DNA from 4 places in the Enterobacter sp. R4-368 genome. Region 2 is predicted to be linked to each of the others. Evidence: predicted binding sites of a transcription regulator. Region 2 holds the regulator's gene; each other region holds the start of a gene.
The links. The regulator CRP, encoded in region 2, controls carbon source genes, mostly activating them, when cyclic AMP is high. The targets are predictions, from matches to a motif close to ATGTGANNNNNNTCACAT.

Region 1: udp (uridine phosphorylase) is a predicted target of CRP. The motif match lies at 1,544-1,561, and genes of this name have one in related genera.
Region 3: garD (galactarate dehydratase) is a predicted target of CRP. The motif match lies at 1,415-1,432, and genes of this name have one in related genera.
Region 4: focA (formate transporter FocA) is a predicted target of CRP. The motif match lies at 1,325-1,342, and genes of this name have one in related genera.

What each region holds. Positions count from the first base shown of each region.
Region 1 is NC_021500.1:3,229,247-3,232,433, forward strand. It holds gene H650_RS15230 (ABC transporter ATP-binding protein) at 1-586, shown strand, start outside; gene H650_RS15235 (dienelactone hydrolase family protein) at 619-1,425, opposite strand; gene udp (uridine phosphorylase) at 1,685-2,446, shown strand; gene rmuC (DNA recombination protein RmuC) at 2,582-3,187, shown strand, end outside.
Region 2 is NC_021500.1:2,593,798-2,596,984, reverse strand. It holds gene H650_RS12305 (YccS/YhfK family putative transporter) at 1-1,456, opposite strand, end outside; gene crp (cAMP-activated global transcriptional regulator CRP) at 1,503-2,135, opposite strand; gene H650_RS12295 (OsmC family protein) at 2,440-2,844, shown strand; gene H650_RS12290 (phosphoribulokinase) at 2,887-3,187, opposite strand, start outside.
Region 3 is NC_021500.1:2,407,874-2,411,060, forward strand. It holds gene H650_RS11280 (MFS transporter) at 1-1,144, opposite strand, end outside; gene garD (galactarate dehydratase) at 1,566-3,137, shown strand.
Region 4 is NC_021500.1:4,738,312-4,741,498, forward strand. It holds gene pflB (formate C-acetyltransferase) at 1-357, opposite strand, end outside; gene focA (formate transporter FocA) at 409-1,266, opposite strand; gene ycaO (30S ribosomal protein S12 methylthiotransferase accessory factor YcaO) at 1,672-3,187, opposite strand, start outside.

The sequences.
Region 1 (3,187 bases), 640 kb from region 2:
GGCGCGCTGCCTGGTCGCGGAGCCACAAGTGGTGTTGCTTGATGAACCGCTGGCAAACCTCGATCGCCATCTGCGTGCCACCATGGAACAGACTTTCCGTGATTTTCATCGCCGCACTGGTGCAACGTTTGTCTATGTCACCCATGATCAGGCGGAAGCGATGGCGCTCGCCAGCCATATCGCGGTGATGCACCAGGGCGAACTGATGCAGTGGGGCGCACCGCAGGCGCTGTATCAGCAGCCGCAGAATGGCTGGGTGGCGCGTTTTATTGGTAAGGGGAGTGTGCTGATGCTGGCGACGCCCGCCGGGGTACAGCAACTGGATGGCGCGCAAATGCATGCTGGGCTGGCGCATACTGGCGCGGATCTTCACCAGCCGGTGCTGGTTCGCCCCGAGCATGTGCAGGTAGCGAGTGAGGGTCTGAGCGCTGAGGTACAAAGCTGCATTTATCAGGGCGAGCGCTATTTGCTTGATTTACGCCTGCGCGATGGGCAAACGCTGAGTGCCTTTCATCATGCACCGCTGCAATGCAAACAGATCGTGGCGGTACGTTTGACCCAGGGCTGGCGTCTCGAAACAGCATGAGGTGCGCCGGGCATTTACTCCGGCGCACACCGTCACTTTTTACTGTACTGCGCAAACCATGCCAGCATCCGCTGCCAGCCATCAGCGGCGGATTCTGCGTGATAGCTCGGACGATAGTCCGCATTAAACGCGTGGCCCGCTTCGGGGTAGACGATGATTTCCGCTTTGGCGTTCGCGGCTCTCAGCGCCTGGCGCATGGTTTCCACGCTCTCCAGCGGAATGCCGGTATCCTGCGCGCCATATAAACCGAGCACTGGCGCGGTAAGTTCAGTGGCAATATCCACCGGATGGCGCGGAGAATTAAGTGATTTTTCCCCCACCAGCTTGCCATACCAGGCGACGGCGGCTTTCAACTGCGGATTGTGCGCGGCATACAGCCAGGCGATACGCCCGCCCCAGCAAAAACCGGTCACTAAGAGTTGGTGAGCGTTCCCGCCGTTACGCGCCGCCCAGCTGGCGACGTGATCCAAATCGGCAAGCACTTGCGCGTCCGGTACTTTGCTTACCAGGCCGCTCAGCAGGGTTTGAATATCGGCAAAATCATTCGGATCGCCCTGACGGAAGTAGAGCTCCGGCGCGATGGCGAGATAGCCCTCCAGCGCCAGACGGCGGCACAGATCGCGAATATGTTCATGCACGCCGAAAATTTCCTGTACCACAATGACAATCGGCAAGGGACCTTCTGCATTTTTCGGCCGGGCATGAAAAGCGGGCATATTTTCGCCCTGTGTCGGAATAGACGTTTCGCCTGCGATTAAGGCGTCTTCCGACGTATGAACAACGGTTGAAGCAAGGGGTGAAGCCGCAGGTGCAAAGCCTGGTGTGTTGTTGGTTGTCATGGCATTCTCCATACCTTTTTTAGCGCTTCAATAACTATAGACGGGAAGGCCTGCCGCGCGCGCAAATCACCGTGCCGTAGACTATCTTTGCTGCTGAGTTGTGGGATGTGTCATGTTAGTGTGATGTAAGTCACTAATTTATGGAAATGAACTGCAATCAGTTTAATTCATGGTGATATCAGTCACGAAATTATGTCCGTGCCTTCTGTAAAGTATCTTTTTGCCTCTACTGATAAAACCGACCACAGAGGAGTCTGTTATGTCCAAGTCTGATGTTTTTCATCTCGGCCTCACCAAAAACGATTTACAAGGGGCTACGCTGGCCATCGTCCCTGGCGATCCGGAGCGTGTGGAAAAGATCGCCGCGCTGATGGATAAGCCGGTCAAACTGGCATCCCACCGCGAATTCACCAGCTGGCGCGCAGAGCTGGATGGCAAACCGGTTATCGTTTGTTCCACCGGCATCGGCGGCCCGTCAACCTCTATCGCCGTAGAAGAACTGGCGCAGCTTGGCATCCGCACTTTCCTGCGTGTGGGCACCACCGGTGCGATTCAGCCGCACATCAATGTTGGCGACGTGCTGATCACCACCGCGTCCGTGCGCCTTGATGGCGCGAGCCTGCACTTTGCGCCGATGGAGTACCCGGCGGTGGCGGATTTTGAGTGCACTACCGCGCTGGTTGCCGCAGCGGATGCGATTGGCGCAACGAAACATATCGGCGTGACTGCCTCTTCTGACACCTTCTACCCAGGCCAGGAGCGTTACGACACCTTCTCTGGCCGCGTGGTGAGCCGCTTTAAAGGTTCCATGGAAGAGTGGCAATCCATGGGCGTAATGAACTATGAAATGGAATCCGCCACGCTGCTGACCATGTGCGCGAGCCAGGGGCTGCGTGCCGGTATGGTTGCCGGTGTGATTGTAAACCGCACCCAGCAAGAGATCCCGAATGCGGAAACCATGAAGCAGACCGAAAGTCACGCGGTGAAAATCGTGGTGGAAGCGGCGCGTCGTCTTCTGTAATTCACCTCCCCGTTTGCTAAGGCCGACGCGTTCGGCCTTTTCTTTTTGCGTACTGCTTCGCAGGAAAACCCCTTCCAAACTGGACGTTTATACAGCACAATCCTCCGCTATATGCGTTATCACTAAGGGGACGTGGTGGACACTTCAATCATCGTCATGGCAGCCGTTGCGCTGGCGGGTTTACTGGTCGGCTGGCTGGCAGCAAGCTGGCGCGGGGCGCAACAGCAGGCGGATCTGCTCGCGGAGCAGCGAGATGTCTTTAGCGAACTGAGCGCCGCCCGGCAGCAGATAACCCAAAACGAACACTGGCGCGAAGAGTGCGAGCTGCTCAATAACGAGCTGCGCAGCCTGCAACATATCAATAGCTCGCTGGAAGCTGATTTGCGCGAAGTGACGACCCGACTGGAAGCTACCCAGTTACATGCCGAAGAGAAGCTGCGCCAGATGCACAGCAGCGAGCAGCGCTTGAGCGAGCAGTTCGAAAATCTCGCTAACCGCATCTTTGAGCAGAGCAATCGCCGCGTCGATGAACAAAACCGACAAAGTCTGAACGGTCTGCTAACGCCGCTGCGCGAGCAGCTTGATGGCTTTCGTCGCCAGGTGCAGGAGAGTTTTGGTCAGGAAGCGCGTGAACGGCATACGCTGGCGCATGAAATTCGCAACCTGCAACAGCTCAATGCCCAGATGGCGCAGGAAGCGATTAACCTGACGCGCGCGCTGAAAGGCGATAACAAAACCCAG
Region 2 (3,187 bases):
GGGCGACAATAAACTCCTCACCATTTAGCGTCAGCAGTTGCAAGGTGTAGACGGCGGTAATGGTAAAACCCACCATCGCCCAGCCGTAGTTTTTCCGAATAATGAGATAACTGACCAGCGTAATCATCAGCATCGCGGCCAGCGTAAAACCGAGTGGAACATGAAAGTGCAGCGTCGCCCCGGCAATCACCAGTCCCGCAATGGTGCCCGCCGCCCGGTGGACAATGCGAACGCGCGTTGCGCCATAGCCGTTTTGCGTGACAAACATCACCGTCATCATGATCCAGTAGGGTTTTGGTAAATGCAGGGCGCTGCCCATCAGGCTGGCGATACTGAGCATGACGCTGATTCGCGCGGCATTACGCAGCGCCGCAGATTTCAGTGATAAATAGCTTTTTAGCGCCGGGAAAAGGGGCAAGCGACGCTGCTTTTCCGCCATCAGATCGCGGGCATAGAGAGGGCGCTGAGTGCGCAAGACGCGCGCGATACGGCTAAAATGCCAGGCGCAGAACTGCCCGACCGGGTTATCCGGGTGCTGGCGGGCGATTTTTTCCAGCGCGCCAATCTGCTTATCCATGTTGAAGCGCGTGGGATAGCGGTGATAGAGAATGTCGTCTGCCAGCACGCGCAGGCGAGCGGCGACGGTTTGCGCGTTCCAGCGGATCACCTGTTCGGCGTGGGTTTGTTCCACCAGTTTTTGCACTTCTTCCGGCTGGTGCAAACTCACCGAAATGTGCTCTTGCAAATCAATCCCTACCTGGAAAACCCGCAGTAGCCTTTTGTAATCGTTGTGTTTATTGGCAGCCAGCATATGCAGTTGTTGATAGCACTGGCTTATCATATCCACCGCTTTTTGCTGGCGGGCGAGCAACGGCGGCAGCGCTTTTTCTGGGTCGGCGTGTTGCGTCAGCAGGCTGTATTTCGCCTCGCAGTAGTCTGCCAGTTGCCGGTAGAGCAGGCTGAGCGATTCGCGCAGCGGTTGCTCGCGCCACATCCAGAACCAGAACCAGTTGAACAATCCGTACCACAGCGTGCCCAGCGCATAGATAAGTATCGGCTCCCATACCGGCATGTTACCGGCGAGGCTGAGCGTAAAGATGGCGGCAATGAGCGAAGCCGGGAGCAGGCGACCGTGCAGTGCACTGATTTCGGCGGTTACGCCTAAAACCAGCGTCAGCCCGGTGAGGATCAGCGGCAATGGAAGATCTCTCGCCAGCAATAGCTGCACCGCCAGGCTGCTGCCTGCAAACAGCGTTCCGCCAATGATCAGGCGTTTGAAAAAACGTTTATGTGGCGTATCAAGCCCGGCAATGTTGCAGCAGGCGGGAACGAGGGAAAACAGCAGACCTTGTTGCAGATGACCAGTAACCAGACCAATGGCCACAGGTAAACATAACACCAGCGTTTGTCGCAGTGCGTAGTTGATTTCGGGGTGATAAATCAGCCTGCGCCACATGAGGGAAGAAAAACGACGCAGCGCGTAAGCTGCGCCGTTTTACAGATTAACGCGTTCCGTATACGACGATGGTTTTACCGTGGGCGGAGATCAGGTTCTGATCTTCGAGCATTTTGAGAATGCGGCCCACAGTTTCACGGGAGCAACCGACGATCTGACCAATTTCCTGGCGAGTAATTTTAATTTGCATGCCGTCCGGATGGGTCATTGCATCTGGCTGTTTCGCCAGGTTTAACAGCGTTTGCGCGATACGGCCGGTTACATCCAGGAAGGCGAGGTTACCCACTTTTTCTGAAGTGACCTGCAGGCGACGCGCCATTTGCGAGGAAAGACGCATCAGGATATCCGGGTTAACCTGGATTAACTGACGGAATTTTTTGTACGAGATTTCAGCCACTTCACAAGCAGTTTTAGCGCGTACCCATGCACTGCGCTCCTGACCCTCTTCGAACAGGCCCAGTTCACCGATAAAATCTCCCTGGTTCAGGTAGGAGAGGATCATCTCTTTACCCTCTTCGTCCTTGATCAGCACTGCCACTGAGCCTTTAACGATGTAGTACAGCGTTTCCGCTTTTTCACCCTGGTGAATCAGCGTGCTCTTCGACGGGTACTTATGAATGTGGCAATGAGACAAGAACCATTCAAGCGTCGGGTCTGTTTGTGGTTTGCCAAGCACCATGCGCGATTATCCTCTGTTATAAGCTGTCTCAGACACAGGATGAGCCCCTACGTCTGGGGTTGCAATCTAAGCTTCCCGCATCCAGGGAAGTGGACCGTCAGCGTCATCTGCGGTCTCTAAAGTATGATGTCATGCATACATGCGTAACATCCATTTATCTCTGTAGCATCCAGAGTGTTTTAGCATAGCTTTTACCGCCTGTCTCCTGGTGTCTCGCTTCAGCATGACGCAGGTCGCCTTCCGTTGCGAGTTTTGTTATGTACGCGTAATCTGTAAAGAAAATTGCCACTCCGGAGTGAAGAAAATGCAGGCACGTGTGAAATGGGTTGAAGGGTTAACGTTCATCGGTGAGTCCGCATCGGGCCACCAAATCCTGATGGACGGCAACTCCGGCGACAAAGCGCCAAGCCCGATGGAAATGGTGCTGATGGCGGCGGGCGGATGCAGCGCCATTGATGTGGTTTCTATTTTACAAAAAGGGCGTCATGACGTGACTGACTGCGAAGTGAAGCTGACCTCAGAGCGCCGTGAAGAAGCGCCGCGCCTGTTTACCCACATCAATTTGCACTTTATCGTCACCGGTAAAGATCTGAAGGATGCTGCGGTTTCCCGCGCGGTGGATTTATCCGCGGAGAAGTATTGCTCCGTGGCCTTGATGCTCGAAAAAGCGGTGAACATCACCCACTCTTACGAAGTTATCGAAGCCTGATGCGAAAAGCCCGGTAAGCAGCACATCACCGGGCTTTCTGCATTATTTGATCTTTTTACCTTCCATCAGCCGTTGTACCAGCGGCGTCATAATCAACTCCATCGCCAGCCCCATTTTTCCGCCAGGCACCACCAGCGTATCCATATGCGAGATAAACGAGCCTTGCAGCATTGCCAGCAACCACGGGTAATCAATCCCTTCCAGATTGCGGAAATGGATCACCACAAAACTCTCGTCCAGTGAGGGAATGCCTTTCGCGGCAAACGGATTGGACGTATCCACCGTTGGCACGCGCTGGAAGTTAATGTGCGTACGGGAAAACTGCGGCGTAATAAAATTGATG
Region 3 (3,187 bases), 190 kb from region 2:
AACCCACAATCTCTTTCGGCGCGACATCGGAAATCACTGGCCAGCCCAACGCGCCAAAACCTTTGCCAAAAAACGCCAGCGCCATCAGGGCAATAACCAGTGCGGTGTTATCGGTGTAGTTACACAGAATGATGCTTGAAGCCAGTAACATCCCGACCACGATAGGGAATTTACGTGCCACGGTCAGCGAGGAACCGCGCTTAATCAGGTAATCAGAGAAAAATCCGCCGAGCACGCCACCGGCAAAACCGCACAGCGCAGGAATGGAGGCAACAAACCCGACTTTGAGGATCGACATGCCTTTTTCCTGCACCAGATAAATCGGGAACCAGGTCAGGAAGAACCAGGTAATGGTGTTGAGGAAGTACTGACCAAAAAACACGCCAAGCATCATACGGTTGCACAGCAGTTGCTTGATGTAATCCATTTTAGGACCGGCGTTTTTACTGTCGTCCGTTTTTTTGTGGTCCATATCCACGACCGCGCCATTCTGCGCGATGTACTCCAGCTCTTCGCGGGACATACGAGGGTGGTCAGTTGGGTTGTGGACAAATTTCACCCAGGCGAAGGTCAGCACAAAACCGATCGCGCCCATCACGGTAAACACATGCTCCCAGCCCCAGGCGAAAGTCAGCCAGCCCAGCAGCGGTGAGAATAGCGCCAGAGAGAAATACTGCGCAGAGTTAAAAATCGCAGAAGCTGTACCGCGCTCTTTTGCCGGGAACCAGGCCGCAACGATGCGGGCGTTCGCCGGAAATGATGGCGCTTCTGAGAAGCCGAGCATAAAACGCATGAAAAACATCGAAATCCCGGCCCAGGCGATCGGGAAAACATCAACAAAACCCTGCAAGAAAGTGAAGAGCGACCAGAAAAACAGACTCCAGGTATAAACCTTTTTCGAACCGAAGCGGTCAAGCAACCAACCGCCAGGGATTTGCATCAGCAGGTAAGCCCAACCGAATGCTGAAAAGATGTAGCCCATTGAGACAGAATCAAGTTGCAGCTCTTTCGCAACCTCTGTCCCGGCAATGGACAGCGTAGCGCGGTCTGCATAGTTAACAGCAGTAACAATAAATATAATCAGCAAAATTAAATAACGGGTTGGTAAGCCCCGTTTTGTTTCAACGGCATGTTCAACAGTCATTTTAATTTCCTTGGGCACCGCCAAATTTAAAATATAATTATTGTGATGTTTCTTATCTGATTTAATTTAAGCACCCGAACTTATATCAGATAATTGGCACGTCGATTTTATTAGCGCTCAGTATAATCAGCGTCATCATGTCACACACTGGAGGGTTGCTCAATTTTAACCTTGTACAAAAAGAATAATTTGAGCATATGCACATACGCCTGGGCGCTAATGCACAGTTCTTGCAATAGACAGCCGCACCAGACGGGAGATCACAATAATAAGTGATGCAGATCACATTTTATTATTTAAACTCCTGACATCCTTATTTCAGCAAATGAGATTTTTATTTCTGATATTAATTACAGAATAAAGAATGGTTCCTCTTTTTATTGAGTAATGCATCGTACAGCTAGCTGGAGATTACTTAACAATGTCCGACATTGAAATTAGACAGCAACCGCCAGGGGCGTTTTATATTAAGGTACACGACACGGATAATGTCGCGATCATCGTTAATGACAATGGCTTAAAAGCGGGAACCCGTTTTCCGGATGGACTCGAGCTGATCGAGCATATTCCGCAAGGCCATAAAGTGGCGCTGGTGGATATTCCCCATCACGGTGAGATTGTGCGTTACGGCGAAGTGATTGGTTACGCTGTACGCGACATTGCACGCGGTAGCTGGATTGATGAATCCACCGTTGAACTACCAAAAGCGCCGCCGCTGAATACGCTGCCGCTGGCGACCAAAGTCCCTGAGCCGCTGCCGCCGCTGGAAGGTTACACCTTTGAAGGCTACCGCAATGCGGACGGCAGCGTCGGCACTAAAAATCTGCTGGGCATCACCACCAGCGTGCATTGCGTGGCGGGCGTTGTCGATTATGTCGTGAAGATTATCGAACGCGATCTGCTGCCGAAGTACCCGAATGTGGACGGCGTCGTCGGTCTGAACCATCTCTATGGCTGCGGCGTGGCGATTAACGCACCGGCTGCGGTGATCCCCATTCGTACTATCCATAACCTCGCGCTGAACCCGAACTTTGGCGGTGAAGTGATGGTGATTGGTCTCGGTTGCGAAAAATTACAGCCGGAACGTCTGCTGCAGGGCACTGAAGATGTGCAGGCCATTCCGGTCGACAGCGCCAGCATTGTGCGTTTGCAGGATGAGCATCACGTGGGTTTCCGCTCGATGGTGGACGACATTCTGCAGGTGGCTGAACGCCACCTGGTGAAGCTGAATCAGCGCAAACGTGAAACCTGCCCGGCCTCCGAACTGGTTGTCGGCATGCAGTGCGGCGGCAGCGATGCGTTCTCCGGCGTTACCGCTAACCCGGCGGTTGGCTTTGCATCTGACCTGATTATTCGCTGCGGCGGCACGGTAATGTTCTCAGAAGTGACCGAAGTGCGCGACGCGATACACTTACTGACCCCGCGCGCCATTAACGAAGAAGTGGGCAAACGTCTGCTGGAAGAGATGGCCTGGTACGATAACTATCTCGATATGGGCAAAACCGACCGCAGTGCCAACCCCTCTCCGGGGAACAAAAAAGGCGGCCTGGCGAACGTGGTCGAGAAAGCGCTGGGGTCAATTGCGAAATCCGGTAAGAGCGCCATTTCTGAAGTGCTCTCTCCCGGCCAACGCCCGACCAAACGCGGCCTGATTTACGCAGCAACGCCCGCGAGCGACTTCGTCTGCGGTACGCAGCAGGTCTCTTCCGGGATTACCGTACAGGTCTTTACCACCGGTCGCGGCACGCCTTACGGCCTGGTTGCGGTGCCGGTGATTAAGATGGCAACGCGTACCGAGCTGGCGAACCGCTGGTATGACTTAATGGATATCAACGCCGGGACGATCGCCACGGGCGAAGAGACGATTGAAGATGTGGGCTGGAAACTGTTCCACTTCATCCTGGATGTCGCCAGCGGCCGTAAGAAAACCTTTTCGGATCAATGGGGCCTGCACAACCAACTGGCGGTATTTAACCCGGCTCCGGTGACCTGATTTTTATAAGAAAAGTAAACCTCACTTTTTAAGCATGGCGCAGGCCATGC
Region 4 (3,187 bases), 2.1 Mb from region 2:
AACCATTTTGATGCCGCCGAACGGAATGATTGCGCGTTTCAGCGGAGCTTCAGTTTGCAGGCCAACGATTTTCTCTAACGATTTGTTGATGTAACCAGCGTCGTGAGAAGTGATGGTTGATGCAATGGAGGTGTCAAAATCAACTGGCGCGTGGGTGCGGTTTTCCAGTTTAACGCCTTCCATGACCTTGTCCCACAGTTTGGTGGTCGCTTCAGTAGCGCCAGCCAGGAAGGACTCATCGCCTTCGTACGGGGTGTAGTTTTTCTGGATAAAGTCACGTACGTTGACTTCTTTCTGCCAGTCACCTTTCGCAAAACCTTCCCAGGCTGTGGCTAATTTTTCATTAAGCTCGGACATGTAACACCTACCTTCTTAAGTGGATTTTTTATTTACTGCCTGGAACAACCATTAATGATGATCGTTGCCACGCAGGTAAATGACCCAGTATGTCAACCCGACTAATAATCCTCCACCGATGATATTCCCGATTGTTACGGGGATCAGGTTATCAGTGATGAAATTCATAATGGTCAGGTGTGAGAAATTTTCCGGGCTGGAACCTACAGCGGTCCAGAACTCCGGGCTTGCAAAGTTGCGAATTACAATACCCATCGGGATCATAAACATATTCGCGATACTGTGTTCAAAACCGCTGGCAACAAACATCGCCACCGGCAGAACCATAATCATGGCTTTATCCATCAGGCTGCGACCGGAATAACTCATCCACACGGCCATACAAACCATCAGGTTAGCCAGAATGCCCAGCGCCACGGCTTCAATAAATGTGTGGTGTACTTTATGGTCTGCGGTTTGTAGCACGTTTAAGCCCCAGCCGCCGTTGGCGACCATGTACTCGCCAGACAACCACATTAACAACACAAACAGCAGCGCACCCACCAGGTTGCCGACATAGACGTTAATCCAGTTGCGGGCCAGTTGCCCCCAGGTAATACGTCCACTGGCTTTAGCCACGACAATCAGTACGGTTGAAGTAAAGAGATCTGCACCGCAAATGATGCAAAGAATCAGCCCCAGGGAGAAGCAGACACCACCGATCAGTTTAGCAATACCATACGGCATTGCACCGGAACCTGTAGTGGCGGTGATGTAGAAAACGAAAGCAATGGAGATAAACACACCTGCGGTAATCGCAAGATAGAAAGTCTTAAGCGGATGTTTAGTCGCTTTATAGACACCAGCTTCTTCGGCAACTTTGGCCATCTCGGCTGGAAGAATAAGATCAAAAGGGTTGTCAGCTTTCACACTAACTCTCTCTTTATTAAGTCGGCGACGAGATACTAACAAAGCATTATAGAAGAGAATTTGATATGGATCATATCTCGCCTGGCTTATAGGACCGCAAAGAGCGTTGTTTTTCTACGAATGCGGAGTAAATTGTTGATTATCAAAATAAAAATAAAGTTTAAAAATTGCAAAATGAGTTGAAATTTTTTATGTGACCTCCCAAAAAACAGTTAATTAAAATGGAGTAATTGCCATAAGAAGTAACAATATTAGTTGGAGTGGATAATTATATTTACCCATATTTAACTTTAATATTACATATGGCAGTCATTGCCAAAAAATAAATAAAACGGGGCAATGAAATTGCCCCGTAATATAGCGTAGACCACTCATTAAGCCTACATATTGTCGTGCTACTTGTCGTTATTTCGACCAGAATGCCCGTTTGGCTCGTTGTAATTTTTCGTAAGCCGCTAACAGCGACTGATGCGCCGGGAATGCCTGCAGGGAACCGTCTGCCGGTTGCAGGTCGTAGAACGGCGCTTCACCGCTTAATGCGGCGCTGGCGGCTTCAACCGCTTGCGCACCATACATACGTACGAATGCATTCAGGTATTGCAGCGGCTCGCGCTCCTCTTCCTGCGCCAGTAATAATAATGTCTGCAGACAGCGGTAGTAGTTGGCCCGTTCGGCGCTAAAGATCGAGGCATTGAATTCCATCGTCCATTCAGTCCAGGCTAATGCCTGATCCAAATCGCCGCCTGCCAGCGCCAGCATCGCTTTTAGTTCACCAATGCGCAGCGTGTACCAGCCATTGTCTTTACCGGTCGCCAGACCCAACAGCTCGCGAACGCGGGTGAAGTCATCATGACCTTCGTCATCAAGCTGCGCGATAAGGCTGAGGTACTCCTCTTTTTCCCATTCACTGCCAGGCAAAGAGAGAATTGTTTCGCGCAAATGGCTGCCCATGGTGTTGTTCGCCAGCCACAGATCTTCGGCCGGATAAATATCGGACATGCCAGGCACCAGAATACGGCAGGCGTAAACACCCAGATGCTCATAATCGGCAATATAGACTTCTTTATCTTCTGCCTTAAAGATAGCCATGAGTGTGGCGAACTCTTCTTCCGTCGTGCCTGCGAAGCTCCAGTCAACAAACGGATAATCCGCATCCTGCTTGAACAGATCCCAGGAGATCAAACCGCTGGAGTCGATAAAGTGCGTCTCGAGGTTGGCATGCTCGGCCACTTCTTCATCATCAAAGGTTGGCGGTGTGAAGACATCCAGATCTTTCAACCCGCGGCCTTGCAGCAGCTCGGTAACAGTACGCTCGAGCGCCACACCGAAATCAGGGTGCGCGCCAAAAGAGGCAAAACAGGTGCCGTTGGCCGGGTTGAACAGGACAACACAGATAACCGGGTATTTACCGCCCAGGGAACCGTCGTAAGCGAAGATCGGGAAACCTTCCGCTTCCAGTTTGGCAATCGCTTCGACAACGCCCGGGTAGCGTGCCAGCACATCCTGCGGAATTTCTGGCAGGCTGATGCTCTCGGCAATAATGCGATTTTTAATATGGCGTTCGAACACTTCTGACAGCCCCTGCACGCGGGCTTCATTGCGTGTGTTCCCGGCGGACATGCCGTTAGAAACATATAAGTTGCCGACGATATTCATCGGGATATAAACCGTCTGCTCATCAGACTGGCGGGTAAACGGCAGGGCACAGATACCGCGCTCATCATTGCCGGATTGCAGATCAACGAGCATCCCGGCGGCCAGTTCGTTCTGCGGATCGTAGTAGGCGCGCAGACGCGCATCCAGAATGCCTTCCGGCAGAGAATCATCTTCCGGCAGCGGGAACCATTTCTCATTCGGATAATGAACGAACGGGCTCTGAGCGATAGCATCACCCAGCCAGAAATCAGCGAAGAAGTAGTTG